Regions from separate parts of the Streptomyces sp. NPDC021100 genome, predicted to be linked through region 2. Evidence: riboswitches for the same ligand, from Rfam matches in the RefSeq annotation. Region 2 holds a riboswitch; each other region holds the start of a gene.

Region 1 (9,409 bases), on a different contig from region 2:
GAAGGTGAGTTGAGACCTCTTCGAGACCTGGCACCTTCATCAGACGTAGATATGCCAGGGGCCAACGGTTCACTGTGAGCCGGGACAACCGCCTGTACTTCCATGGTCATTGAGCAGGTTCCGGCATGCAGAAACGTACCTGTCAACTCCAAAATGTGGGCCCCCGACCGGGCACCGGCCGAGCCCTACTATCGGCTCGCCATGACAGCAGCAGGGAAGCACCAGGTGAGCCGGACGGAGACCGCCCGGCGAGGCACCCGGCAGGGACGGGCGGGCATCCGTGATGTGGCCGCCGCCGCCGGTGTCTCGATCACGACCGTCTCCGACGCGCTCAACGGCAAGGGCCGGCTGCCGGACGCGACCCGCCGCCACGTCCGCGAGGTGGCCGACCGGCTCGGCTACCGGCCGTCCGCGGCCGCCCGCACCCTCCGCACGGGCAAATCGGGCCTCATCGGTCTGACCGTGACCACCTACGGGGATGAACCTTTCACCTTCACCGAGTTCGCCTACTTCGCCGAGATGGCCAGGGCCGCCACCTCCGCCGCGCTCGCCCGCGGCTACGCCCTGGTGATCCTCCCGGCGACGTCGCGCCACGACGTCTGGTCCAACGTGGCCCTGGACGGCACGGTGGTGATCGACCCGTCCGACCACGACCCCGTCGTCTCGGAGCTGGTCCGGCAGGGCATCCCCGTCGTCTCCGACGGCCGCCCCGCCGGCACGCTGCCCGTGACGGCCTGGGTGGACAACGACCACGAGGCCGCCGTCCTGGGCATCCTGGACCACCTCGCCGCCGCCGGCGCCCGCCGCATCGGGCTGCTCACCGGCACGTCCACCGACACGTACACCCGCCTCTCCACCCACGCCTACCTGGACTGGTGCGAGCGGAGCGGACAGGACCCGGTGTACGAGGAGTACCCCGCGCACGACCCGTGCGCCGGCGCGGTCGCGGCCGACCGGCTGCTCGCCCGCCCGGACCGCCCCGACGCGGTGTACGGCCTCTTCGACCCCAACGGCACCGACCTGCTGGCCGCCGCCCGCCGCTACGGCCTGCGCGTCCCCGACGACCTGCTGCTCGTCTGCTGCAGCGAGTCCACGGTCTACGCCACCACCGAGCCGCCGATCACCACCCTGTCGCTCAAGCCGCGGCGGATCGGCACGGCGGTGGTGCAGCTGCTGATCGACGCGATCGAAGGGCTGGACCACGGGCGGCCGGTGGAGCAGGTCATATCCACCGAGCTGATCATCCGGACCTCGTCGGAGCGCCGCCCGCCGCGCGGCACGGTGGGCGCGCCGCGGGGGCCGGGCGGGGGCTGATCTTCCTGGGGCTGCGCCCCAGACCCCCGTGATCGCGGCTTCGCCCCCAGTCCTCAAACGCCGGACGGGCTGACTTGTCAGCCCGTCCGGCGTTTGAGGACTGGGGGCACCCCCTCTGGGGAGCGTGCAGCACGCTTCGGGGGTGCGGGGGCTCGCCCCCGCAAGAAACGGTGAAGGGGCGGGACCGGGGACCCCCACCCACCCCCCGTCAACCGCACTCCTCCTATGGGCCACCACACACGAGCACCTCGACAAGGGGGAGCAAAACCGCCAATACCCGGCAAAACACCGGCCCTCCCGGGTTCCGTCCCCGATTGACGGCCCCTGGTGCGTCACAAGCCGCGACGGTCATTCCTATGATGGGCGCACGACACCACGGGCCGCCATGACCAGGCAGGGTCCACAAGGTGCACTGCGGCGCGACGGTGGAGGGGTCGATGGCTCAGGGGGCCGGACAGGGACCTGCGGGACGGACCGCGGAGGCGATGTCGCCCTACCCGGGGTACGCCCTGCCCGGATACACCCATCCGCTGCCCCCTCCGCACCTCGGGGAGGACCACGGGCACCACCTCGGGGAGCACCCCGCGGAGGACCACGGGCACCACCTCGGAAACGATCAAGGCCACCACCCGGCCACGGACGACCCCGGGCTCCTCGACGGCTACACGCCCACCGCGCGCGACCTGCCGGTCATCGAGCCCCGGCAGCCCCGGCCGTACGGCGAGGCGCCCCACGACGTCCCGACCGTCGAGCTCACCCCGATCACCGCCCCGCAGCAGCACCCCGTCCCGGGCGGCCCGGGCCCGCTGTACGTCGTCGGCGACGTCCACGGCTACCTGGACGAGCTGTACGCGGCGCTCGCCGCCCAGGGCATCGTCGACGCGCACGGCAACTGGGCGGCCGGCAACACCCGTCTGTGGTTCCTCGGCGACTTCACCGACCGGGGCCCCGACGGCGTCGGCGTCATCGACCTGGTCATGCGGCTCTCCGCCGAGGCCGCGGCGGCCGGCGGCTACTGCAAGGCGCTCATGGGCAACCACGAGCTGCTGCTCATCGGCGCCAAGCGGTTCGGCGACACCCCCGTCAACTCGGGCGCCGGAACGGCCTCGTTCCAGGCCGCCTGGCTGCTCAACGGCGGCCAGCGCACCGACATGGAGCGGCTGGAGGACCACCACCTCCAGTGGATGTCGCGGCTCGACGCGATGGCGGAGGAGGACGGCCACCTGCTCGTCCACTCCGACACCACCGCCTACCTGGAGTACGGCGACTCGATCGAGGCCGTCAACGACGCGGTGACCGAGGCCCTCCAGCGCAACGACCCCGACGAGTGCTGGGACCTGTTCCGCAAGTTCACCAAGCGCTTCGCCTTCCGCGACGAGGCCGGCTCCACGGCCGCCCGCGAACTGCTGGAGACCTACGGCGGCAGCCGCGTGGTGCACGGCCACAGCCCCATCCCGTACCTCCTCGGCGACGTGCCCGGCGAGGACTCCGACGGCGAGGACAGCACCCCCGTCGTGGAGGGCCCGCACCTGTACGCGGACGGTCTGGCCCTCGCCATGGACGGCGGCGTCACCATGGCCGGAAAGCTGCTGGTGGTGCAACTGCCGCTCGCGGACTGAGGATTATCCGACCGGTTCATGGGCAGGTTGGGATTCCCACCGCCGCGGGGGAATTCGCGAAACGCACTGTCACCCCGCGCCGGTGCGGCTCTACCATCGGCTTATCCGTAGCAGGCTCTCCTCCGTTTCCGCCCCATGCAGGCGCCGTCGGCGCCAAGGGCTTCCTACGGAGCATCGGGGGATGCACATGAACAGCGCTCCGCATCTGCTGGCCGAGGACCGCCCGGAATTCGAGCGGGTCCTGGACCTGGCACTGCGCTCGGCGGACCGGGATCCGGAGATCAGCGCACTGATCGCCGCGGAAGGACGGCGACTCGACACCGAACAGCTGCGGACTTCGGCCGTCCGGGCCATGACCGCCATTTCGGCGAGCGCGCTGCCGGAATACCGGAATTACGTCAGGGCGCGCGAGGAACTGCGCAGAACGCACCACCGTTCCGCCGCGGCCGGTTCCCGCGGACGCGGCCGGCAGGAGGGCACCGGCTCCGACGGCCCGGGCGCCTCCGGGGCGGGCGCGGGGGCGGTGCTCACCGTCCTGGCACCGGTCCTCGCCGGGATAGCCGCCTTCCTGTTCCTCCTCATCGGCTATGTGCTCGAGGTGATCGGGACCGAGAGCTCGGTGGCCCGGCCGATGGTGACGGCGGGCTGGTGGTTCGCCGGCCTCACGGCCGCCGGCGCGCTGATCGCCATGGGCGCACTGCTGCTCATGGCGTTGCGCAACGGACGTCCGGGCGCCCCCGGAACCGTGAAGTCCGCCGCCGGCCCCTCCCGTGTCCCCCGGCTCGAACTGGACGCCGACCGGGCCCGGGACGCCTGGCACGAAGCCCTGCTGCACCGCGGCCTCCTGCCCTTCCTGCGCCAGGCCCTGGCCGACGCACCCGTGGCGCCCGACTCCTCGTACGTGCCGGGACCGCGGGAGGAGCGGGGCCGCACCTCGCGGCTGGGCTTCTCCAGCCCGGGCTTCTCCAGCCACGAGGAGCAGCCGGGTCCCCACCTCCGGCCCCGCTTCACCAGCCCGGACTACACCGGTCCGGAGCTCGGGAAGCCCAACGGCCGGGAGTGAGGCCCGTGTCGGCTCACGGCGCGGGACGGGAGGCGTCCGGTCCGAGGACACCGGCCTGCCGGGCCGCGGCGACCCAGGCGGGGAACTGGGACAGCAGCCGGTCGTAGAGCTCCTGGTCGGAAACGGTGGTGATGTCGTCCACGGCGAAGAACCCGACGTTGTCGAGGGAACGGTCCGGCAGGGTGTCGAACCGTTCCAGCACCCCGTAGTCGGCCCGCCCGAGCCCCACGAACTGCCAGAAGACGGGCTCCTTCACGGCGGCCCGGAGCTGCCCTTCGATCCGCTCGTCCTCGTACACACCGCCGTCGGAGAAGAACAGGACGAGGGTCGGGTCGGCGGACGGGTTCGTCCGGACGTCCTTCCGGACCTTGGCGATCACTTTCGGCTCGTTGTTCCCCCAGCCGATGCGGCCCATGTCGGTCTGCCCGGCGCGGCGCTCCTCCAGCCCGTGCTCCCAGGGGTCGTCGAGCCGCACATGCAGGGAGATCCACTCCGGCAGGTCGGCCGGCCGCAGATCGGGCAGCCGGGCCGGGCGGTCGGCGAAGACCCACGCCTCCAGCGTGCCGTCGTCGTCCAACTGCGCGGCGACGGCCGCCATCCGCTCCACCACACCGGCGACCACACCGTCGTCGTACAGCTCGCTCATCGAACCGGACGCGTCGAGCACCAGGATCACGCGCGCCCGAAGTCCGTCGGCGCCCCGCTTCCTGAGGCTGACGGACACCTGTTCTTTGCGCAGCTCCAGCCGTTCGCGCAGTTCGAGGGGGAGAGACTCCTCGACGGGAGCCACCGGCGCCGCTTCCCCCGCCACCACCACGCCGAAGTCGGTGGCGAGTCCGGCCAGCCCGGTGTCGTACCCCTGGCCGACCGCACGGAACTTCCAGCGGCCGTCCCGCACATACAACTCCCCGCACACGAGCGCGGTTTCCGGCCCGACGGACATCTCGTACCGGGCCAGCACCGCACCCGTCACGGCGTCCAGCAGCTCCAGCGTCAGCCCGCTCACCTCGCCGAACGTCCCCCCGTCCGCCGCGGCGCAGAGGACGACCCGTTCGACGTCGGCCTCCAGACCGCTCCGGTCGACCAGGACGGTATCGGTGACCAGCCCCTCCGCCTCCGTCCGCTTTCCGCGGTGCGCGACGGCGCCCGAGGCGTGCCGCGGCTGGTTGTAGAAGACGAAGTCGCCGTCGCCGCGCACCGTTCCGCCGGCGGTGAGGAGCAGGGCGGTGGCATCGACGTCCGGCGCTCCCGGCACGGCTTTCCAGCTGAGCACGGCGTGCACAGCGGTCACGGGCACCACGCGGTTGGCGCCCTTGCCCAGGGATATGTCATTCATCCGGCCAGTCTCACGGCGAACAACGGAACCGGACAATCCGCCGGCCCGGGGCAGCCCCACGAGCGGAGCTCCCCCGGTCCCGTCACCGGCCGGCGCACCCGCCGTCAGTCGGCGAGCGGAAGGTACACCCTGTTCCCGGACGCGGCGAACTCCTCCGACTTGGCCCGCATCCCCGCCTCGATGTCCGTAGCGCCCAGGTCACCGCCGTGCTCGCGGCGGATGTCCTGAGAGATCTTCATCGAGCAGAACTTGGGCCCGCACATGGAGCAGAAGTGCGCGGTCTTCGCCGGTTCGGCGGGCAGCGTCTCGTCGTGGAAGGCGCGGGCGGTGTCCGGGTCGAGGGCCAGGTTGAACTGGTCCTCCCAGCGGAACTCGAACCGCGCGTCGGAGAGCGCGTCGTCCCATTCCTGGGCGCCGGGGTGGCCCTTGGCCAGGTCGGCGGCGTGTGCGGCGATCTTGTACGTGATGACGCCGGTCTTGACGTCGTCGCGGTCCGGCAGCCCCAGGTGCTCCTTGGGGGTGACGTAGCAGAGCATCGCCGTGCCCCACCAGGCGATCATCGCGGCGCCGATGCCCGACGTGATGTGGTCGTACGCGGGCGCGACGTCCGTCGTCAGGGGGCCGAGGGTGTAGAACGGCGCCTCCTCGCAGATCTCCTGCTGGAGGTCGATGTTCTCCTTGATCTTGTGCATCGGGACATGGCCCGGGCCCTCGATCATCGTCTGGACGTTGTGCCGCTTCGCGATCGCATTGAGCTCGCCCAGCGTGCGCAGTTCGGCGAATTGCGCCTCGTCGTTCGCGTCCGCGATCGAACCCGGGCGGAGCCCGTCACCGAGGGAGTACGTGACGTCGTAGGCCGCGAGGATCTCGCAGAGCTCCTCGAAGTTCTCGTAGAGGAACGATTCCTTGTGGTGCGCCAGGCACCAGGCGGCCATGATCGAACCGCCCCGGGAGACGATGCCGGTCTTCCGGCGCGCGGTCAGCGGGACGTAGCGCAGGAGTACGCCGGCGTGGACGGTCATGTAGTCCACGCCCTGCTCGGCCTGCTCGATGACCGTGTCCTTGTAGATCTCCCAGCTGAGCTCCTCGGCCTTGCCGTCCACCTTCTCCAGCGCCTGGTAGAGCGGCACGGTGCCGATGGGGACGGGGGAGTTGCGCAGCACCCACTCGCGGGTGGTGTGGATGTTGCGGCCGGTGGAGAGGTCCATCACCGTGTCGGCGCCCCAGCGGGTGGCCCAGGTCATCTTCTCGACCTCCTCCTCGATGGAGGAGGTGACGGCCGAGTTGCCGATGTTGGCGTTCACCTTGACCAGGAACTTCTTGCCGATGATCATCGGCTCGATCTCCGGGTGGTTCACATTGGCCGGGAGGACGGCCCGGCCGGCCGCGATCTCCTCGCGGACGGTCTCCGGGGAGACGTTCTCCCGGAGGGCGACGTACTCCATCTCCTCGGTGATCTCACCGCGGCGCGCGTAGGCGAGCTGCGTCACGGCGGTGCCGGACCGGCCCCTGCGGGGCTGGCGGGGGCGGCCGGGGAAGACCGCGTCGAGGTTCTTCAGGCCGCCGCGCGGCGACGTGTGCTTGATGCCGTCGTCCTCCGGGCGCATCGGGCGGCCCGCGTACTCCTCGGTGTCACCGCGGCCGATGATCCAGTTCTCGCGCAGCGGCGGCAGGCCCCGGCGGACGTCCGTGGTGACGTCCGGGTCCGTGTAGGGGCCCGAGGTGTCGTACAGCTGTACGTCCTGTCCGTTGGTCAGGTGCACCCGGCGCACCGGGACCCGGAGGTCGGGGCGGGAGCCGGTGACGTAGTCCTTGTGCCAGCCGATCCGTCCGATCTGTCCGGTGCGTTCCGTGGCCTCGGCCGTCGGTCGCGTGGTGGACGGGTCGGCAGACGTGCGTGCGTCCTGCGAGGTCATATGACCGTAACTCCCTACGCCGGCATTACCCGGTAACAGGTTCAGCGGTCGACGCAGCGGCTTCCGTACCGTTCGTACGGAGGTCAGCGCCCTCTCAGCCCGGTGCTCCGAGCTCCCGCGATTGCAAAGGTGACACAACGCTAGCGCCTTCCGGCGCCGGAGTGCCAGAGGGGCTTGCGATGATCGGGCGATGACCGCCAGCGACGCCGTTCCCCCGCCCCGGCCGCCCTCGTCCCCGCATGGATCCGGCCATGGTCGCGGGCGGGGGCGGGGGCGGGGACGGGCGCGGAGGCGGCGGAAGGGGTTCGGGTTCGGGGTGGACGCGGGGCACGGTCATGGCCAGCACGGTCACGGGCATGGCCATCATGGCCACAGTCACAGCCACGGCCCCGCCGCTCCCGTCTCCCACCGGCTGCGCAAGGTGATCGCGGCGGTGCTGATCCCGTTCACGGCGGCGGTGCTGGTGGGGCTGGTGGTGCTGTGGCCGGGGGGCGCGCCGCCGCACTCGCACAGCGGGCTCGGGCTGGACCGGCATACGGAGTCGGGGCGGGTGGTGAAACAGGAGGAGGTGGCGTGCGCCGGGGGCGCGGGAGCCGCCGGGGCGCCGGGGGGCGGTCAGGCTCCGCCGCCGCAGGGAGCAGGGGCGCCGGGTGGTCCGGCCCCGGCCGAAGGCCCTTGCCGGTCGGCCGTCATCGAAGTCTCCTCGGGGCCCGACAAGGGCCGTACGTTCACCGAGATCGTGCACCCCGGGGCGTCCCGGCAGTACACGGTGGGGCAGCGGGTCATCCTCGCCTACGCCCCCAAGGCCCCCGAGAACCTGCGCTACTCGGTCATGGACGTGGACCGCGACCTCCCGGTCGGCCTGCTGGCCGGGCTGTTCGCCGTGGCGGTGGTGGCCATCGGACGGCTGCGCGGCGTCTTCGCACTGGTGGCCCTCGTCATCAGCTTCGGCGTGCTGACGCTGTTCATCCTCCCCGCGGTGCTCCAGGGTTCGGACCCACTGCTGGTCGCGGTGGTCGGCGGCAGCGCGATCATGCTGATCGCGCTGTACCTGTGCCACGGCCTCAACGCCCGCACGTCGGTGGCGGTCCTGGGGACGCTCACCTCGCTGCTGGTCATCGGGCTGCTGGGGTCGTGGTTCATCGACTGGGCGCGGCTGACGGGGAACACCGACGACCAGACCGCACTCGTCCACGGGCTCTTCCCGGGCATCGAGACCCAGGGCCTGCTGCTGGCGGGGATCATCATCGGCTCGCTGGGCGTCCTCGACGACGTGACGGTCACGCAGACCTCGGCGGTGTGGGAGCTGAAGGAGGCGGATCCCTCGGCGAGTTGGCGCAAATTGTACGGTGCGGCGATGCGCATCGGGCGGGACCATATCGCCTCTGTCGTCAACACGCTCGTGATGGCGTACGCCGGTGCGTCACTGCCGTTGCTCCTGTTGTTCTCGATCGCCGACAGCGGCGTGGGAACGGTGGCCACGAGCGAGATCGTCGCGGAGGAGATCGTACGGACGCTGGTCGGCAGCATCGGGCTCGTGCTCTCGGTGCCGGTGACGACACTGCTGGCGGCGCTCGTTGTCAGTGCCGACCGGCACACTGAGGGTGAGGGAGCGGACACCGGGCCCGGGGGCGGCACCGGTGCGCGGTCCGGTGGCGGCCGGCGCCGCCGGGCGAAGCGCTAGCGCGGCGGGGCCCGGGCGGTACGGGCGCCGGCGGGCGCCCGCTCGCAGGTGTTTGTCGGTGGGGTGGCCGGACGGGGGGTGCCGTGATCGGGGAGACGGGCCGGGTGACGGGGGCGATCGGCCCCGGGCTGGTCGGCGAGGTGATGCTCCGTGTGCGCGGGGGCGCCGAGGCGTTCCTGGCGTACGCGGTGGAACCGGGCGAGCGCATCACGCGGGGGACGCTCGTGGTGGTCGTGGAGTACCAGCCGCCCCGCACGGTCTATGTGACATCCGCCTACGGGTGACCCGCCCGACGGTGACCAGCGCCCGACGGGTCACGACGCGCCCACCGGGCCGCAACGCAAAAGGGGGAAACGGGACATGTTCATCGGGATCGTGGCGGGGGCCGTCGTGGTGGCCGTCGCCCTCGCGGTAGGGCTGTTCAAGTTGATGTGGCGCGTCGCGGAGCCCAACGAGGCGCTGGTCATCTCCGGCTCG
Region 2 (9,409 bases):
CGCAAGAAACGGTGAAAGGGCGGGACCGGGGCACCACCCCTCAGCGCGCGCTGAAAGCCGGCCGCTCCGGATCCAGGACCGCCAGGCCCGCCGTCGGCGACGACGCCTCCGCGAAGTGCCGGCGCGGGATGCGGCCCGCCCGGTGTGCGAGGCGCCCCGCCTCGACCGCGTGCCGCATCGCCTCCGCCATCAGCACCGGCTCCTGGGCCCGCGTCACCGCCGACGCGAGCATCACGGCCGCGCACCCCAGCTCCATGGCGAGGGCCGCGTCCGAGGCCGTGCCGGCGCCCGCGTCCAGGATGACGGGGACCTTGGCCCGCTCGGTGATGAGCTGGAAGTTGTGCGGGTTGCGGATGCCGAGGCCGGAGCCGATGGGGGAGCCGAGGGGCATGATCGCGGCGCAGCCGACGTCTTCCAGGCGGCGGGCGAGGACCGGGTCGTCGTTGGTGTAGGGGAGGACGGTGAAGCCGTCGTCGACGAGGATCTCCGCCGCGTCGAGCAGTTCGATCGGGTCGGGGAGCAGGGTGCGCTCGTCGGCGATGACCTCCAGCTTCACCCAGTCGGTGCCCAGCGCCTCGCGGGCCAGCCGGGCGGTGAGGACGGCCTCGCCGGCGGTGAAGCAGCCGGCGGTGTTGGGCAGCACCCGGATGCCGTGCCGCTCCAGGACCGAGAGGACCGAGCCGCGGACCGCCGGGTCGAGGCGGCGCATCGCGACGGTGGTCAGTTCGGTGCCGGAGGCGAGCAGGGCCCGTTCCAGGACGTCGAGGCTGGGCGCCCCGCCCGTTCCCATGATCAGGCGGGAGGCGAACGGGGTGCCGGCGATGGTGAGCACGTCGTCCGCCACGTCAGCCTCCCTGCACCGCGGTGAGGACCTCGACGCGGTCGCCGTCGCGCAGGGGCGTGTCCGCCCAGCTGCCGCGCGGGACGACGGCCTCGTTGACGGCGGCGGCCACGCCGCCCGGGGAGCCGGGGCGGCCGGTGAGGCCGGTGACGAGGGCGGCGAGGGTGGTCCCGGGCGGGACGGCGCGCCGCTCGCCGTTGACGTGGATGGTGTGGACGTCGGTCATGCGGAGGGCTCCTGGGCGAGGGCGGAAGGGGCGGCGCCGGGTGCGGCGAACCGGCGGGGGGTGAACGGGCGGGCCTCCTCGGGCAGCCGCCCGGTGGTGAGCACCTCGGCCATGACGTCCCCGGTGAGCGGGGTCAGCAGGACGCCGTTGCGGTGGTGGCCGGTGGCCAGGTGCAGGCCCGGCAGGTCGGTCGGGCCGAGGAGGGGCGCGTTGTCGGGGGAACCGGGGCGCAGCCCGGCGGAGGTCTCGGCGAGCGGCAGTTCGGTGAGGCCGGGCACCAGCTCGTGCGCGTCGCGCAGCAGTTCGTAGACGCCGCCGGCGGTGACGGTGGTGTCCCAGCCGAGCTCCTCGGTGGTCGCGCCGATCACCAGCTCGCCGTTCTCCCGGGGCACCAGGTAGACGGGATTGCCGCGGACGACCGCCCGGACGGTGCGGGAGAGGAACGGCCGGTACGCCTCGGGGACGCGCAGCCGCAGGGTCTGGCCCTTCACCGGGCGGACCGGTGGCAGGACGGCGTCGGGCAGCCCGGCCATCCGTCCGCTGTGGCTGCCGGCCGCCAGGACGGTCTGGCCGGCGGCGATCCGCTGTCCGTCGGCGAGTTCGGCGCCCGCGGCCCGGTCGCCGTCGAGCAGCACCCGGGTGACGGCCGCGCGGTGCAGGGTCACCCCGGCGCGTTCGCAGGCGGTCAGCAGGGCGGCGGCCAGCCGCCGGGGGTCGGTCTGGTGGTCGCCGTCCACCCGCAGGCCGCCCTGGACGCCCGGGGCGAGCATCGGCTCCAGACGGCGGCACTCGCGGCCGGTCAGCCACTCCGCCTCCAGCCCGCAGCGCCGCTGGAACGCGCCGAGTTCGCGCAGGTGGGCGCGGTCGTCGGCGTCGAGGGCCACGGCGAGGGTGCCGCAGGCGCGGTAGCCGGTGTCCCGGCCGCTCGCCTCCTCCAGCTCGGCCGTGAACGCGGGGTAGCGGCGGGCCGAGGCCAGGTTGAGGGCGAGCAGCGCCTGCTCGCCGTAGTGCAGTTCGGTGACGGCGGCCAGCATCCCGGCGGCCACCAGGGCGGCCCCGCCGCCGGGCGCCGGGTCGGCGACGGCGGTCCGCAGGCCCCGCTGGGCGGCCCGCCAGGCGGTCACCAGGCCGATGATCCCGCCGCCGGCCACCAGGACGTCGTACGGTCCGGTGCGCAGAGACGCGTGCATGGGCGTCCAGCCCCTCCCTTCGCCGGCATGACCCGGATCAGGTTCGTACGGTCGGAGGCCGTCCAGCCTCCCTCTCAGCCCGGTCCGTCCGGGCTCCCGCGAGTGCTTGTGCACCGGCCACCCTAGTACGGGCCGCGAACGCGGCGGAAGGCGGCGGGCACCGCCCTGGGGGCGCGCGGCGCGGGGGTGTTGTGTCGGAGGTCTCGCCGCACGGTGCTCCGGCGGACCTCGTCCGCCCGCCTACAGTGATCGGGTGAGTGAGCAGACGAACACCCGCAGTGGTACGGCCCCCGACGAGCCGGCGGGAGGCACGGCGCGGCGGCGCGTCGTCGTCGCCGGCGCCGGCATGGCCGGCGTGCAGACCGCCGTCGCCCTCCGCGAACAGGGCTGGGAGGGCACGATCACCCTGCTGGGCGCCGAACCCCACCCGCCCTACGACCGGCCTCCGCTGTCCAAGTCGGTGCTGCTCGGCAAGGCGGACGGGTCCGCGTTCGAGGTCGACTTCGCCTCCCTGGACATCGAGCTCGCACTCGGCCTGGAGGTCACCGGGCTGCGCGCCGCCGACCACGAGGTGGACACGCCGCGCGGGCCCGTCCCGTACGACGTCCTGGTGGTGGCCACCGGCGCCGAGCCGGTCCGGCTGCCCGGCGCCGAGGACCTGCACGGCGTCCACCTGCTGCGCACCCTGGACGACGCGGAGCGGCTGCGGCCACTGCTGGAGCGGAAGGGCGACGTGGTCGCCGTCGGCGCCGGCTGGATCGGCGCCGAGTTCGCCACCGCCGCCCGCGAGGCCGGCTGCCGGGTGACCGTCGTCGAGGCCGCCGACCGCCCGCTCGCCGGCGCGCTGCCCGCCGAGGTCGCCGCGCACATGGCCGGCTGGTACGAGCAGAGCGGCGCCCGGCTGCTCACCGGCGCCCGGGTGGCCGCCCTGGAGCCGGGCGCCGTGCTGCTGGCCGACGGCACCCGGCTGACCGCCGACGCCGTCGTCGTCGGCATCGGCGCGCGGCCCGCCACCGGCTGGCTCGCCGGCTCGGGCGTCGAGCTCGCGGCGGACCGGTCCGTCGTCACCGACGACCGGCTGCGGACGTCCGTCCCGGACGTGTACGCGGTCGGGGACTGCGCCTCCTTCCCCTCCGCGCGGTACGGCGAACGGCTCCTCGTCCACCACTGGGACAACGCCCTGCAGGGGCCGAAGACCGTCGCCGCGAACATCGTGCACGGGCCGGCCGAGGGGCCGGTCTACGACCCGGTGCCGTACTTCTGGTCCGAGCAGTTCGGGCGGTTCGTGCAGTACGCGGGGCATCACGCGGCCGCTGACGAGCTGGTGTGGCGGGGGGATCCGGCGGGGGCGGCGTGGACCGTGTGCTGGCTGCGGGGCGGGGTGCTGGTGGCGGTGCTGGCGGTGGGGCGGCCGCGGGATCTGGCGCAGGGGCGGAAGCTGATCGAGCGGGGCGCGGTGGTGGACCGGGGGCGGGTGGCCGATCCGGCGGTGCCGCTGAAGGCGGCGGTGGGGTGAGGTGTGCCCCGGTCCCTCCCCTTCGCCGATTCCTGGGGGCAAGCCCCCGGACCCCCTTGTCGCGGCGAAGCCGCGTTGCCGCGGGACACACCCTCGGGTGTCCCCGGGTACCGACTCCCCCCGCAGGATGGCACGCTTGTCCCGTGACCGAGATTGACACGAAGACCGATGCCCTCGTTTCCGAGTGGCTCACCCTCCCCGACATCGCCGAGATGCTCGACGTGGAGGTGACGCGCGTACGGCAGTTGGTGAAGGAGGGCCAGCTGATCGCCGTGCGCCGCGGGGAGAACCGGGTGCTCCAGGTGCCCGCCGCCTTCATCGGCGAGGGCAAGGTGGTGAAGGGCCTGGCCGGGACCTTGACGCTGCTCAAGGACGACGGGTTCACCGACGAGGAGATGCTGGAGTGGCTGTTCACTCCGGACCCCACCCTGCCGGGCACGCCCGCGCAGGCGCTGCGGGAGAATCGCGGCACGGAGGTGAAGCGGCGCGCCCAGGCGCTCGCCGTCTGACCGTTCCGCAGTGAACAGCCCGCGGTGCGCGGGCGGGCCCGTCCCGTCCGCGCACCGCCGACCCCGGGGGGAACAACCCGATGTCCGCCACCGCCCGTACGCTCCCGTACGCCCCGACGGCCCGTGCGGCTCTGACCGGCGCCCGGCTGTACCTGTGCACCGACGCCCGCAAGCGCCAGGGCGACCTGCCGGAGTTCCTGGACGCGGTCCTCGCCGGCGGTGTGGACGTCGTGCAGCTCCGTGACAAGGGCATGGAGGCCGGTGAGGAGCTGGAGCACCTGGCCGTCCTGGCCGACGCCGCCCGCCGGCACGGCCGGCTGCTCGCGGTGAACGACCGCGCCGACGTGGCCCACGCGATCCGCTCCGACGTCCTGCACCTGGGCCAGGGCGACCTTCCCGTGCCCGCCGCGCGCGCCATCCTCGGCGACGACGTGCTGATCGGCCGCTCCACGCACAGCGAGGCGGAGGCCGAGGCGGCGATGCGCGAACCGGGCGTGGACTACTTCTGCACCGGCCCCTGCTGGCCCACCCCCACCAAGCCCGGCCGCTCCGCGCCCGGCCTGTCCCTGGTGCGGCACACCGCCGCGCTGCGGCCCGAGCGGCCCTGGTTCGCCATCGGCGGCATCGACGAGAGCAACCTGGACGAGGTCCTGGACGCCGGGGCCCGGCGTGTCGTCGTCGTCCGCGCCCTCACCGAGGCCGACGACCCCGGTGCCGCCGCGGCCCGCCTGGCCCGCCGGATCCGGGAACGCGACTGATCCTCCGGTAGGTTGTCGTGTTCGCGTCCAATGGGCGGTGTGACGTGGAACACGACGAAGGAGAACGGGCAGTGCGCAAGGCGGCACAGATCACGGGGGCGGCGCTCATCGCCGCTGTGCTGATGACGGGGTGCTCCAGCGGGAGCGACGACAAGGACGGCAAGAAGGCCGACGCCAAGCCGGAGCAGTCGGCGGGACAGTCCGCCGCTTCGGGCCAGGACGGCGGGGGCGCGAAGGGCGATGGGTCCGAGGACAAGCTCATCGGCTCTCCCGGGGGCGCCTACCTGGCGCAGTCCGCCGAGGGACCGGTCGCCCTGACGATCGTCGCCGGGCAGGCGGCCCTGGCGTCCGACGGCGGCAAGCGCACCTGCTCCGGCACCCTCAGCGGGAAGTCCCTCACGCTCAAGTGCTCGGACGGCGGCGACAAGCGCACGAGGGGACTCATCGAGAAGTCCGACGCCACCTCCATGGTCGTCTTCTGGGAGGGCGGGCCGAAGGAGACCTTCACGCGGCAGAGCGGCGGTGCCAAGCTGCCCGGCCTGCCCCAGCTCGGCGGCTGACCCCGCCTCAGCCCGTCCGCAGCATCTGTGCCGCCGCCAGCTCGCGGTAGGCGGCACAGCCGGACAGCAGGTCCTCGTGCCGGCCGGAGGCGACGGCCCGGCCCTCCTGCAGGACGACGATGCGGTCGGCGTTCTGCACGGTGGACAGCCGGTGGGCGATCACCAGCAGCGCGCACTCCTCGGTGATCTCGCGCATCACCCGCCCCAGCGCCAGCTCGTTGACCGCGTCGAGCTGGGACGTCGGCTCGTCCAGCAACAGCAGCGCGGGGCGCGTGAGCAGCGCCCGGGCCAGGGCGACCCGCTGGCGCTCGCCGCCCGAGAGCGTGGCGCCCCGCTCGCCGACCGGCCCGTCGAGCCCGCCCGGCAGCCGGTCCACCACCTCGTCCAGCCGGGCGAGTCCGACCACCCGCCGCACCTCGGCCCGGCTCGCCCCCGGCGCCGCGTAGGTGATGTTGTCCCACAGGGAGCCGTGGACGACGTGGGTGTTCTGGTCGACGACGGCGATGCGCGCCCGGCACTCGGCGCGGGTCATCCGGGTGGCCGGGCGGCCGTCGAACAGCAGCCGGCCGGCGTCCGGTTCGTAGAAGCGGGCGGCCAGCGCGAAGACCGTGCTCTTCCCCGCCCCCGACCTGCCCACCAGCGCGACCTGCCGGTGCGGCGGCACCTCCAGCGAGATCCCGCGCAGCACCGGCCGGCCGGGGCGGTAGCCGAACCGGACGTCCTCCAGGGCCAGGACGGGTGGGGGAAAAGGGGCGGGGGAGAGTACGGGTGGGGCCGGTTCCGGGGCCGCCGCCTCCCCCTCCGCTCCTTCCGCTCCTTCCGTACCCACCGCTTCCGCCCCCGCCGGTTCCACCGGAAGCGCGAGCGCCTCCTCCACCCGCCCGAGCGCCCCCACACCCCGCTGTACCAGCCCCGCCGCATGGAACACCGACGACAGCGGCACCACCAGATAACTGGCGTACAGCAGGAAGGCGACCAGGTCGCCGAGGCTGTGCGTGCGCCCGTCCACCCGCAGCCCGCCGATCACCAGGACGAGCAGGAACGAGCCGTGCACGGCCAGTTCGACCGCCGGACTCATCACCGCCGCCAGCCGCGCGGTGCGCACCCCGGCGCCGTACGCCGCGTCCACCCGCTCCCCGATCCTGGCGGCCTCCCGCCGCTCCGCCCGGTGTGCCCGGACCATCGGCACGGCGCCCAGGGCCCGTTCGAGTTCGGCCGCGACGGCGCCGACGGCGTGCTGGGTCCGCTCCGAGGCCGTACGGAGCCCGGCGAGGACGCACATCACCACCGCGGCCGCCGCCGCCACCGTGAGGGTGACCAGGAGCAGCAGCAGCGGGTCGAGCCAGAGCATCAGCGCCACCGCCCCCGCCGACGCCAGCGAACCGGTGACCAGGTCCACCAGCGCCCGGGAGAGGACCTCGCGCAGCACGGTGGTGTCGACGGTGACCCGGGAGACGAGGTCGCCGGTCCGGTGGTGCTCGTACTCCCGCATCTCCAGCCGCAGCAGCCGGCCGACCAGACGGTGGCGCAGCCCGCGGACGACGCCCTCGCCCATCCGCTCCTGGAGGAAGCGGCCCACCGCCGCCGTGCCGGCCTCGGCCACGAACAGCGCGGCCAGGAACAGCAGCGGCCACAGCGGCCGGCCGCCCGCGCTCGCGTCCACGATCCGCTGCGCGAGCAGCGGCTGCGCCAGCCCCAGCGCCGACCCCACCAGGGTGAGGACGATGGCGGTGGCCAGCGCCGGGCGGTGGCCGGCGGTGAGCCGGTACACCGTGCGGACCGCACCCGGCCCGCGCCGCCGCCCGGTCCCGGCCGGCGTCATGGCGGCGGTCGCTTCCGGGGCGCCGAGGCGGGGGCCACGGCGAGCAGCCGGCTGAAGTAGTCGTCCGGAACCCCCTCGTCCACCGGCCGCCCCTCCGCCTCCACCCAGGCGTGCGCGCTGAACGGCGGCACCTTGCGCACCCCCGTGCACCACGTCGGCCAGCAGCCGCCGAACCGGCACAGCAGGGCCGTGCCGATCGAGCGCGGCAGGCAGCCGCGCGGCCCCGCGCAGTACAGGCTGGCCGCGCACACCGCCCGCCGCGCCGCGCGGGACTGCTCGTACGAGGCGGGGACGGCGCCCCGGCGGAGCACGGCGAGGACCGCGCGGAGCCGGTGGGGCGGCAGCAGGACGAGCGGGAAGGCGACGGCCAGGGCGAGCCGGGCGGCCAGCCGCCGGCGGAACGGCACGTCCGACGGCCGGACCAGGGCGCTGGGCGTGGTCATGCCGCCAGCCCCGCGTCCCGCAACAGCGCGACCAGCGCGGCGACGTCCGCGGCGGCCCGCTCCCGGTCCACGGTGAACGCGCCGACGAGCGCCTCCACCGCGTCCGCCTCCCCGCCGCCGTCCAGCAGCGTGCGGACGACGAGGGTGCCGGTGGGATTGAGCTCCCAGTAGCGGCCCTTGCGCTGGTCGAGCAGGACCGTGCCGTACTCGGTCTCCGCGGTGGCGACGTCCGGGGCGAACCGCAGTGCCATGGAGCCTTCCCTTCCTGTCCTGCGGACGCCGTCGTCCGCGGTCGATCCGGTGGGCCGGTCAGCGGGTGAGGGTCCGGAGCCACACCTCGCAGCCGATCGTGGAGTAGAGGATCGCGTCGCCCAGGCCGGGCGTGGCGGGCCGCTGGGCGAGGGCGGTCAGGGCGCCGGCGTCGACCAGCCCCAGCCGGGCCAGGGACGAGTCCTCCCAGAGCTTCACCAGGTCGCCCCGGTGCTCCCGCAGCCCGTTCGAGGCGTCCATCGAGGCGTGCGCCTTGTCGGTGCGGGCCAGGCAGGCGTCCGGGACGATCCCGCGCATCGCCGCCGCCAGCAGCGGCTTGTACGCCCAGGGGGTGACGCGGTCGCGCGGGTCGACGGCCAGGCACGCCTCGATCACCCGGTCGTCGAAGAACGGCGACGCCATCGGCAGCCCCGCCCTGGCGGCCATCAGGTCCCACTGGCGGACGATCCGGGTGCAGATCCGGATCTGCTCCAGGTCCTGGTGGAGCCCGCGGTCGGGGTGCAGCGGCTCGGCGGTCGCGGCGGCCCGCAGCAGGGCCCGCCGGGCGGCTTCGGCGGCCTCGGGGGTGACCCAGGGGAACAGCCGGGGCGCGGTGCCCCAGCCCAGTGCCCCCTCCACGCCGGGCGGGAGCGGATCGCGCAGCCGCGCCGCCGTGCCGGCCAGCCAGCGGCCGTAGGGGCGGGAGTCCGCGAGGGTGCGCACGGTCGGCGCGAGCGGCCACTGGTAGAGGGTGCGGAAGCCGCGCAGCCGCCGCACCGCGAACCACGGGCGCCTCCGCAGCAGCCGGTGGTAGTAGCCCTCCGAACACCAGGCCACGTGGTCGCCGCCGATGCCCGTCAGATGCACCGAGCTGCCGCGGCGGGCCAGCTCCGGCAGGTGGTGCAGCGCCCGGGCCCGGTCCATGACGCCGATGGTCGGCTCGTCCATCGGCTCGTCGATGTCCAGCAGGTCGGTGTAGACGAGCGGGGACTCGTCCGCGTCCCACACCACGTGCTCGACGTCCGGGAGCCGGCGCGCGGCGCGCCGGGCCCAGGCCAGGTCGCTGTCGGCGGGATCGCGCCCCGGCCAGGTGCTCGCGACGACCCGGGCCGAGGACGCCGCGGCCAGGAAGCAGACGGAGGTGGAGTCCAGTCCGCCGGACAGGTCGCAGCTGACCGTGGAGCCCCGGTGGGTGCGGGCCGCCACGGCGTCGAGGAGGGCCTGCCGGACGAGGGGCGCGCCGCCGGTCATCGAGCGCACCGGCTCGGGCGGCGTCCACCACCGGGAGTGGCGGG
Region 3 (9,409 bases), on a different contig from region 2:
TCGCCGTTCTCGCCCCGCTGACGTGGGTGGTCGCGGAGCTGGCGGCGCTGCCGCTGACGCGGTGAGGGCCCCGGTCCCGCCCTCGCCGGACGGGCTGACTGGTCAGCCCGTCCGGCGATTGAGGACGCGCGCCGCAGGCGCGCTCGGGGGTGTGGGGGCCCGCCCCCGCAAGAAACGGTGAATGGGGGTGCCCCCTCTGGGGGAGGGACCGGGGCACTCCTACACGCGCTGCGCGGGCGCCTTCGCCTCCTCCACGGCGGGCGGCGTCACGCCGTGACTGTCCGGCTCACCGAACCACGCGACGGCAACCGCCCCCGCCACGGCCAGGATGAACCCCAGAACGGCCACCCAGGCGAACCCCGCCCGAGAGGCGTCACCGAGCAGCAGGACCCCGATGATCCCGGGCAGAATCGTCTCGCCGACGACCAAGGCGGCCGTAGCCCCGTTCACGGACCCGATCTGCAGAGCCACCGTGTGCAGGTACATCCCCACACCACCCGAGATCAGAATCGCGTACAGCGCCGGATCGGCCAGCATCGTGGGCAGATCGAACGGATCGATCCCATCGAGGATCCGGACGCCGACCCCGATGGCGCCGAAGCCCAGTCCGGACAGCAGACCGGCGAGAATCGCGGCCCGGGACCCCATCAGACGCACGGCCACCGTGCCACCGGCCATCAGCACCACGGAGATGATCAGCAGCCACCAGTGCGTCGACCGGGCCGTCTCCCCGCTGCCCTCGTGCCCGGCGGCCGTCGCGAGCAGCACCAGGGCGGCGCAGACGACCGCTATGGACGCCCACTCGGGACGCTTGAGCCGGATGCCGAGCAGCTTGATGCTGAGCAGCGCGGTGACGATCAGGTTGGCGCTGATGACCGTCTGGGAGAGGAAGAGGGGCAGCATCCGGGCCGCGAGGGCACCGAGGACGAAGCCGAGGAAGTCCAGGACCGTGCCGACCATGAACTCCCAGGTCACAGCGGCCTTGGCGGTGGAGGACAGGCTGGGTCCGCCGTGCTGGGTCACGCCCGCCTCGGGGGACGAGGCCGCCTCCCGGAGGGCGGATTTCCGCGATCCGACGGCTTGCAGGACCGAACCCGTGCCGTAGCACGCCGAGGCCGCGACAGCCGTCACCAGGCCGATGATCACCAATTGCTCCGTTCGCCAATGAACCGCCTGCTCCTGAACCAGACGTTCAACGCGGCGCCGAAGTTGCCCAGGGTCAAGAAAAGGTCAAGAAAAAGGTGGGCGCCTTCTCGCCGTATCGCTCAGCCGCCCAGCACTACCACGTGCTCGGCGTCGAACGCGACCCCTGCCCATGCTCCCACCTCCGGCGCGTGCGCCAGCGCGCACGCCGCCTGGAGCGCCGGACCCCGCTCCGGACGGAGCGAGAGCAGCACGTGGTCGCCCCGGAAGGTCCGGGCGGTGACCTCGCACGGCAGTCCATCCGCCACCAGCCGGACGCCACCCGGCCGCACCAGGAGCGAGCACGGGCCCTCCGCCGCACCCGCCGGGACGGGCACCTTGCCCCACGGGGTGTCGGCCCGGTCGCCGGTCACGGTCGCGGGGACGACGTTGTCGAAGCCCAGGAAGCGGGCGACGAACTCGGAGGCGGGCCGCCGCCAGACGTCCAGGGGCGTGCCCTGCTGGGCGATCCGGCCGTCCCTCATCACCACCACCCGGTCGGCGAGCGCGAACGCCTCGCCCTGGTCGTGGGTGACCGCCAGCACGGTCGTGCCGAGCCGTCCGAAGAGCTGCCGCAGTTCGGTCACCAGCCGCTCGCGCAGGCTCCGGTCGAGCTGTCCGAGGGGCTCGTCGAGCATCAGCAGCCGGGGGCTCGGGGCGAGGGCCCGGGCCAGCGCGACGCGCTGCTGCTCGCCGCCGGACAGCGCCGCGACGGACCGCCGCCCGGCGCCCGGCAGACCCACCAGGTCGAGGAGTTCGGCGACCCGTCGCCGGGCCTCGTCCCGTCCGGCGCCGCGGGTGCGCAGCCCGAAGGCGACGTTCGCGGCCACGTCGCGCTGCGGGAAGAGCTGGTGGTCCTGGAACATCAGCCCCACGCCCCGCCGGTGCACGGGCACCCCGCCGACGTCCTCGCCGGACAGGAACACCCGTCCCGCGTCGGCCCGCTGGAGCCCGGCGACCACCCGCAGCAGCGTGGACTTGCCGCTGCCGCTGGGGCCGAGGACGCAGACGACCTCGTGCTCGGCGACGTCGAGGCCGACGGCGTCCAGGACGGTCCGGTCGCCGAAGCGGACGGTGACGCCTTCCAGGCGCAGCATCGGAGCGGACGCCATCAGAACTCCCCCGTGCGGTCGGTACGTACGCGTTCCAGCACCAGCAGCGCCACGGCGCACACCAGCATCAGGATCGTGCTCAGGGCCATCGCCTGCCCGTAGTTCAGCTCCCCGGGCCGGCCCAGCAGCCGGGCCACGGCCACGGGAAGCGTGGGGTTGTCGGGGCGGGCGATGAAGACGGTGGCACCGAACTCGCCCAGGGAGACGGCGAAGGCGAAGCCCGCCGCGACCGCCAGGGCCCGGCCGACCATCGGCAGGTCCACCTCCCGCCAGACCCGGAGCGGAGACGCGCCGAGCACCGCCGCGGCCTCCCGCAGCCGCGGATCGACCGCCCGCAGCACCGGCAGCATCGTCCGCACCACGAACGGCACCCCGACCAGCGCCTGGGCCAGCGGCACCAGGATCCAGGAGGTCCGCAGATCCAGCGGCGGCTCGTCCAGGGCGATCAGGAAGCCGAAGCCGACGGTCACGGCGGAGGTGCCCAGCGGCAGCATCAGCAGCGCGTCGAAGCCGCGGACCAGCCGGCCCTCGCGCCGGGTGAGCGCGGCGGCGGCCAGGCCCCCGACGACGACGGCGATGGCGGTGGCCGCGAGGCCGTACGCCAGCGAGTTGCCGATCGTCTCCAGCGGGGCGACGCCGAGCACACCGTCGTCCCCCGCCGAGGCCAGGGCGCGGTAGAAGGCGAGGCCGTAGCCGTCGGGCCCGTCGAAGGAGCGCAGCACGAGCACCGCGAGCGGCAGGACGAGCAGCCCGGCCACACTGGCCAGCACGGCGGTCAACAGCCAACACTGGGCGGCGCCGCGCGGCCGGCGCGCGGTGCGGCGCGCGTCCACCAGGCGCAGGACGGACTCGCGCCGGCGCACGGTCCACGCGTGCACCAGGAGCAGCGCGGCGACGGCGGCGAACTGGACGAGGGTGAGGACGGCGGCCGTCGGCAGGTCGAGCAGTTCGGCGGTCTGCCGGTAGATCTCCACCTCCAGCGTGGCGTACCTGGGGCCGCCGAGGATCTGGACGGCGCCGAAGGAGGTGAAGGTGAACAGGAAGACCATCAGCGCCGCGGCGGCCACGGCCGGGGCGAGGGCGGGCAGCGTGATCCGCCGCCAGGCGGCGAATCGGCCGGCGCCGAGCACCCGCGCGGCCTCCTCCTGCCGGGGGTCGAGCTGCGCCCAGAGCCCGCCGACGGTCCGGACGACCACGGCGTAGTTGAAGAAGACGTGGGCGAGCAGGATCGCCCAGACGGAGTTGTCGAGCCGGACGCCCCACAGCTCGTCGAGCAGCCCCCGCCGCCCGAGCAGCGCGAGGAAGGCGGAGCCGGCCACCACCGTGGGCAGCACGAACGGGACGGTGACCACCGCCCGCAGCAGTCCCTTGCCGGGGAAGTCGAAGCGCGCCATGACGTACGCGCCGGGGAGCGCGAGCACCAGCGTGAGCGCCGTGGAGGCCGCCGCCTGCCAGGTGGTGAACCACAGGACGTGCCCGGTGGCCGGGTCGGTGAGCACCTCGCCGATCCGGCCGAACCGCCACCGCCCGTCCGCCTTCAGCCCCCGCGTGACGATCGCGGCCACCGGATAGGCGAAGAAGAGGCCGAAGAAGGCCAGCGGGACGGCCATCAGGCCGAGGCGGACGCCCGTCCCTCGCGCTCCGCGATCCTTCGGTGCGGCTACTTCAGGACGATCGAGGACCATGCCTTGACCCACTGATCACGGTTCTTCGCGATCTTCTCGGGGGCGAGCGTCTGCGGGGCGTCGACCGTCGCGCCGAACTTGGTGAACAGCTCGGGCAGCTTGGCGTCCGTCACCACCGGCTTGACGTACATGCTCAGTGGCACGTCCTCCTGGAACCGCTTGCTCAGCAGGAAGTCCAGCAGCGCCTTGCCGCCCTCGGTGTTCTTCGCGCCCTTGAGCAGCCCGGCGTACTCGGTCTGCCGGAAGCAGGTGCCGGTCGCGACGCCGGTCGGCGCCTCGTCCGCCGACTTCGGCCGCTGCTTCATGCCCTGCACCTCGGCCGGCGGGCTGGACGCGTAGGAGACGACGAGGGGCCGGTCGCCCTTGGCCTTGCGGCCGGCGGCGGAGCCGGAGAAGCGGTCGTTGTACGCCTGCTCCCAGCCGTCGACGACCTCGACGCCGTTGTCCTTGAGCTTCTTCCAGTAGTCCTGCCACTTGTCGTCACCGAACTTGGCGACGGTCCCGAGCTGGAAGGCCAGGCCCGGGGAGGAGGTGGCCGCGTTCTCGGTGACCAGCAGGCCCTTGTACTCGGGCTTCACCAGGTCGTCGAAGGTCTTCGGCGGCGCCAGCTTGTGGTCGGTGAAGTAGGCGCGGTCGTAGTTGACGCAGATGTCACCGGAGTCGACCGGCGTCACCCGGTGCTCGGCGTCGTCGGCCCGGAACTCCTTCGCCACCCGGTCCAGGCCCTTGGCCTCGTACGGCTCGAAGATCCCGTTGTCGAGGGCGCGGGAGAGCAGCGTGTTGTCGACGCCGAAGAACACGTCGCCCTGCGGGTGGCTCTTGGAGAGGATCGCCTGGTTCACCGCGCGTCCGGCGTCGCCGCTCTTGAGCGTCTTGACCTTGTAGCCGGTCTGCGCGGTGAACTCCTTGAGCACGTCCGGCGAGGCGACGAACGACTCGTGCGAGACGAGGGTGACCGTCTTGCCGCCGTCGGTCTCCTTGGCCTCGTCAAAGCCGCCGCAGGCCGCGAGGGCCGGAGCGGCCAGGGCGATGACGGCGGCGGCGCCCAGGGCACGCCGGAGGGTGGTGTTCATGGTCGAGCTGACTCCCTACGCCGGTACTAACCGGATCAGGTCCGAGGGTCTGCGGCGCGGGCCGCACTCTCAGCGCTGTGTGCGCTCCCCTGTCGGATTGTTCATTTGTACGAGCGGTGCGAGTGCACCGTACCAGTGCGCCCGCCCGCTCCCCCGCCGTCGGCGGGGCTCAGCGCTCGGTCGCCGCCAGCTGGCCGCAGGCGCCGTCGATCTCCTGACCGCGCGTGTCCCGGACGGTGACCGGGACGCCGTGGGCGGCGATCGCCGCGACGAACGCCCGCTCGTCCTCCGGACGGGACGCCGTCCACTTGGAGCCCGGCGTGGGGTTCAGCGGGATCAGGTTGACGTGCACCCGCTTGCCCTTGAGCAGCCGGCCCAGCAGGTCACCACGCCACGCCTGGTCGTTGATGTCCCTGATCAGGGCGTACTCGATGGAGATCCGGCGGCCGGACTTCTCCGCGTACTCCCAGGCCGCGTCCAGGACCTCGCGGACCTGCCAGCGGGTGTTGACCGGGACGAGCGTGTCGCGCAGCTCGTCGTCGGGCGCGTGCAGCGAGACCGCGAGGCGGCACTTGAAGCCCTCGTCGGCGAACCGGTGCATCGCGGGCACCAGGCCGACGGTGGAGACGGTGATGCCGCGCTGCGACAGCCCGACGCCGTCGGGCTCCGGGTCGGTCAGCCGGCGGATCGCGCCGACGACGCGCTTGTAGTTGGCCAGCGGCTCGCCCATGCCCATGAAGACGATGTTCGACAGCCGCGCGGGCCCGCCGGGCACCTCGCCGTCGCGCAGCGCCCGCATGCCGTCCACGATCTGGTGCACGATCTCGGCGGTCGACAGGTTGCGGTCCAGACCGGCCTGGCCGGTGGCGCAGAACGGGCAGTTCATCCCGCAGCCGGCCTGTGAGCTGATGCACATGGTGACCCGGTCCGGGTAGCGCATCAGGACGGACTCGACGAGCTTGCCGTCGTGCAGCCGCCACAGCGTCTTGCGGGTGGTGTCGTCGTCGCACGAGATGTGCCGCACCACGCTCATCAGCTCCGGCAGCAGTTCGCCCGCGAGCTTCTCGCGGGCGCCGGCCGGGATGTCCGTCCACTGCGCGGGGTCGTGCGCGTACCGTGCGAAGTAGTGCTGGGACAGCTGCTTCGCCCGGAAAGGCTTCTCACCGATGGCGGCGACGGCCTCCTTGCGCTCGGCGGGCGAGAGGTCGGCGAGGTGCCGCGGGGGCTTCTTGGCTCCGCGGGGGGCTACGAAAGTCAGTTCTCCGGGCTTAGGCATGATGTTTCAAGTGTCGCAGATGTGCGGGCGGGGCCCGCCGTCCTGTGGACAACGGGCCCCGCCCGAGGGGAATACGCAGGTCAGCCCAGGTTCAGCCGGCGCCGACGAAAGCGACCAGCAACAACCACGCCGCTGGCGCCCTCGTCAGCCCGCGCCGACGAAAGCCACCAGCAACAGCCACACCACCGGCGCCGTCGGCAGCAGCGAATCCAGCCGGTCCATGATCCCGCCATGCCCCGGCAGCAGCCGGCCCATGTCCTTGATGCCCAGGTCCCGCTTGATCATCGACTCGCCGAGGTCGCCCAGAGTCGCGCTCACCGCGACGGCCAGGCCGAGCAGCAGGCCCTGCCACCACACCCCGTCGTCGATCAGGAAGCGCATGCACAGCGCGCCCGCCGCCATGGCGAACAGCACCGCGCCGATCAGCCCCTCGCGGGTCTTGCCGGGGCTGATGCGCGGCGCCAGCTTGCGCTTGCCGAAGCGCCAGCCCACCGCGTAGGCGCCGGTGTCGCTGACCACCGTGAGGATCAGGAAGGTCAGCACCCGCCAGGCACCGTCGGCGGCGGCGAGCATCAGGGCCACGAAGGTGGCCAGGAACGGCACGTAGAACGCGGCGAAGATGCCCGCCGTGACGTCCTTGAGGTAGTCGTCCGGCGGCTCGGTCATCCGCCAGATCAGCACGGCGAGCGCGGTGAGGGCCATGGCCACCCACGCGCCCTCGGCACCGTCGGCGTACCCGGCGACGATCATCGCGGCCCCGCCGATGGCGAGCGGCACCAGGGGCGCCTTGATGCCCTTGCGCTCCGCGAGCCGGGAGGTGAGCTCCCACAGCCCGACCACCACGGCGATCACGATCACGCCGAGGAAGACGGGCTTGTAGACGAAGAGCGAGGCGACGATGACCGCGCCGAGCCCCAGGCCCACCCCTATCGCGGCCCGCAGATCGCGGCCCGCGCTCTTCTTCCCCGCCTTGGGCGCCTGGGGGGCGGCGGGTTCGTGCGGCCGGATGTCGGGCTCCCCTCGGTCACGGTCGTCGCGATGGTCACGGCCGTCGCGTTCGTCACGGAACAGGGGGCCACCGAGGTGAGCGGCCCCCTGGTCACGGTCCTCCTGGTCTCCGCCTGCGTCGGGCACGATCGGCATGGGCCGAGTCTGCGCCGCCACGGCCGCTTCGCGCACTGGACCCGCCGGGAACGGGGTGTGCCGGTCGGCGGATCCCCACTGCCCGGCGCGCGACGGGGTTCCCCAGGATGCGTCGTTCATCAGACCTCGAGCAGCTCGGATTCCTTGTGCTTGAGCAGCTCGTCCACCTGCGCCACGTACTTCGCGGTGGTGTCGTCGAGCTCCTTCTCGGCGCGGCGCACCTCGTCCTCGCCGGACTCCTTGTCCTTGACGAGCTTGTCCAGGGCGTCCTTGGCCTTGCGGCGGATGGAGCGGATCGAGACCTTGGCGTCCTCGCCCTTGCCCTTGGCGACCTTGATGAACTCCCGGCGGCGCTCCTCGGTGAGCTCGGGGAAGTTCACTCGGATGATGTTGCCGTCGTTGCTGGGGTTGACGCCCAGGTCGGAGTCGCGGATGGCCTGCTCGATGTTGCGCAGGGCGCTCTTGTCGAACGGGGTCACCACGGCCATGCGCGGCTCGGGGACCGAGAACGACGCCAGCTGGTTGATGGGCGTCAGCGCACCGTAGTAGTCCGCCACGATCTTGTTGAACATCGCCGGGTGGGCACGCCCGGTGCGGATCGCCGCGAAGTCCTCCTTGGCGACCACAACGGCCTTCTCCATCTTCTCCTCGGCTTCGAGGAGGATCTCTTCGATCACCACTTGCTCCTGGTGTTATCAGTAAGCAGAGCCTCGCCCCTGCGCGCGTCTTCTCCTGCACGGTGTCCGACCGGCAGGCGGTTGTCCATCCCCGGGCCGTGGTCTTCCCGCGGCCCCGGGTTGCCGTCCGCCGGTGCCCGGGGGCGCGGCGGACGGCCGTACGGGCGTCTCAGTCCCGCGTGCCCTGGTCGCTCACGAGCGTGCCGATCTTCTCACCCTTGACGGCGCGGGCGATGTTGCCCTCGGCGAGCAGCTCGAACACCAGGATCGGCAGCTTGTTGTCCATGCACAGGCTGATGGCGGTGGCGTCGGCGACCTTGAGGCCGCGCGCCAGCACCTCGCCGTACTCCAGGGCGTCGAACTTCACCGCGGCGGGGTTCTTCTTCGGGTCCGAGTCGTAGATCCCGTCGACGCCGTTCTTGCCCATGAGGATCGCCTCGGCGTGGATCTCCAGGGCGCGCTGGGCGGCGGTGGTGTCGGTGGAGAAGTAGGGCATGCCCATGCCGGCGCCGAAGATCACGACGCGGCCCTTCTCCAGGTGGCGCACGGCGCGCAGCGGGATGAACGGCTCGGCGACCTGGCCCATGGTGATGCCGGTCTGGACCCGGGTCTCCACGCCTTCCTTCACCAGGAAGTCCTGGAGGGCGAGGCTGTTCATCACCGTGCCGAGCATGCCCATGTAGTCGGAGCGCGCCCGGTCCATGCCGCGCTGCTGGAGCTCGGCGCCGCGGAAGAAGTTGCCGCCGCCGATGACGACGGCGATCTCGTAGCCCTCGCGGACCACGGCCGCGATCTCCCGGGCGATGGCGTGCACGATATCGGGGTCGACACCGAGCCCTCCGCCGCCGGCGAAGGCCTCGCCGGACAGTTTCAGCAGGAACCGGCGGGGTTTCCCGTGGTCGTCGCTCTTGCCGTCGGCGGCCCTGTGGGCGTCCGCACCCTGATTCATTGGAGTTCTCCTCGTGCACATACGAAGAAGGCCATTGCCGGTGGGTCCTTTCGGTTCCCTGTGCGGCAATGGCCTCCTCGTCACATCAGCGGCCGGCCGGTGACCGGTCGGCTGCGTACGACCCTAGCGGGTCGCGGGTCAATCGCTGCCCTGCCGGGGCTCAGGCGCCGACGCGGATGCGGGCGAAGCGCTTCAGCGTGACGCCGGCCTCGTCCAGGATCTTCTGGACGGTCTTCTTGTTGTCCTTGGCGAAGGGCTGGTCCAGCAGGACCTGCTCCTTGAAGAAGCCGGTGACGCGACCCTCGACGATCT

The links. A riboswitch is a leader RNA that binds a small molecule or an ion and turns the genes downstream of it on or off. The one in region 2 is predicted to bind thiamine pyrophosphate.
Region 1: linked by a shared signal. The riboswitch ahead of thiC (phosphomethylpyrimidine synthase ThiC) and the one ahead of thiO (glycine oxidase ThiO) in region 2 are both predicted to bind thiamine pyrophosphate.
Region 3: linked by a shared signal. The riboswitch ahead of ACH4PU_RS00220 (thiamine ABC transporter substrate binding subunit) and the one ahead of thiO (glycine oxidase ThiO) in region 2 are both predicted to bind thiamine pyrophosphate.

The regions. Positions count from the first base shown of each region.
Region 1 covers NZ_JBIRQH010000003.1:362,920-372,328, reverse strand. Annotated here, with positions in the region: gene ACH4PU_RS08360 (LacI family DNA-binding transcriptional regulator) at 202-1,314, shown strand; gene ACH4PU_RS08355 (metallophosphoesterase) at 1,752-2,933, shown strand; gene ACH4PU_RS08350 (hypothetical protein) at 3,115-3,996, shown strand; gene ACH4PU_RS08345 (VWA domain-containing protein) at 4,010-5,332, opposite strand; gene thiC (phosphomethylpyrimidine synthase ThiC) at 5,437-7,248, opposite strand; TPP riboswitch at 7,243-7,377, opposite strand; gene ACH4PU_RS08335 (YibE/F family protein) at 7,439-8,932, shown strand; gene ACH4PU_RS08330 (hypothetical protein) at 9,016-9,216, shown strand; gene ACH4PU_RS08325 (SPFH domain-containing protein) at 9,293-9,409, shown strand, end outside.
Region 2 covers NZ_JBIRQH010000015.1:61,860-71,268, reverse strand. Annotated here, with positions in the region: gene ACH4PU_RS24765 (thiazole synthase) at 41-844, opposite strand; gene thiS (sulfur carrier protein ThiS) at 846-1,067, opposite strand; gene thiO (glycine oxidase ThiO) at 1,064-2,257, opposite strand; TPP riboswitch at 2,255-2,367, opposite strand; gene ACH4PU_RS24750 (NAD(P)/FAD-dependent oxidoreductase) at 2,511-3,773, shown strand; gene ACH4PU_RS24745 (helix-turn-helix domain-containing protein) at 3,917-4,282, shown strand; gene thiE (thiamine phosphate synthase) at 4,363-5,040, shown strand; gene ACH4PU_RS24735 (hypothetical protein) at 5,112-5,600, shown strand; gene ACH4PU_RS24730 (ABC transporter ATP-binding protein) at 5,608-7,422, opposite strand; gene ACH4PU_RS24725 (lasso peptide biosynthesis B2 protein) at 7,419-7,865, opposite strand; gene ACH4PU_RS24720 (lasso peptide biosynthesis PqqD family chaperone) at 7,862-8,116, opposite strand; gene ACH4PU_RS24715 (lasso peptide isopeptide bond-forming cyclase) at 8,175-9,409, opposite strand, start outside.
Region 3 covers NZ_JBIRQH010000001.1:46,071-55,479, forward strand. Annotated here, with positions in the region: gene ACH4PU_RS00200 (hypothetical protein) at 1-65, shown strand, start outside; gene ACH4PU_RS00205 (hypothetical protein) at 220-1,146, opposite strand; gene ACH4PU_RS00210 (ABC transporter ATP-binding protein) at 1,266-2,294, opposite strand; gene ACH4PU_RS00215 (ABC transporter permease) at 2,294-3,979, opposite strand; gene ACH4PU_RS00220 (thiamine ABC transporter substrate binding subunit) at 3,955-5,052, opposite strand; TPP riboswitch at 5,048-5,153, opposite strand; gene rlmN (23S rRNA (adenine(2503)-C(2))-methyltransferase RlmN) at 5,222-6,328, opposite strand; gene ACH4PU_RS00230 (phosphatidate cytidylyltransferase) at 6,473-7,591, opposite strand; gene frr (ribosome recycling factor) at 7,591-8,148, opposite strand; gene pyrH (UMP kinase) at 8,318-9,097, opposite strand; gene tsf (translation elongation factor Ts) at 9,258-9,409, opposite strand, start outside.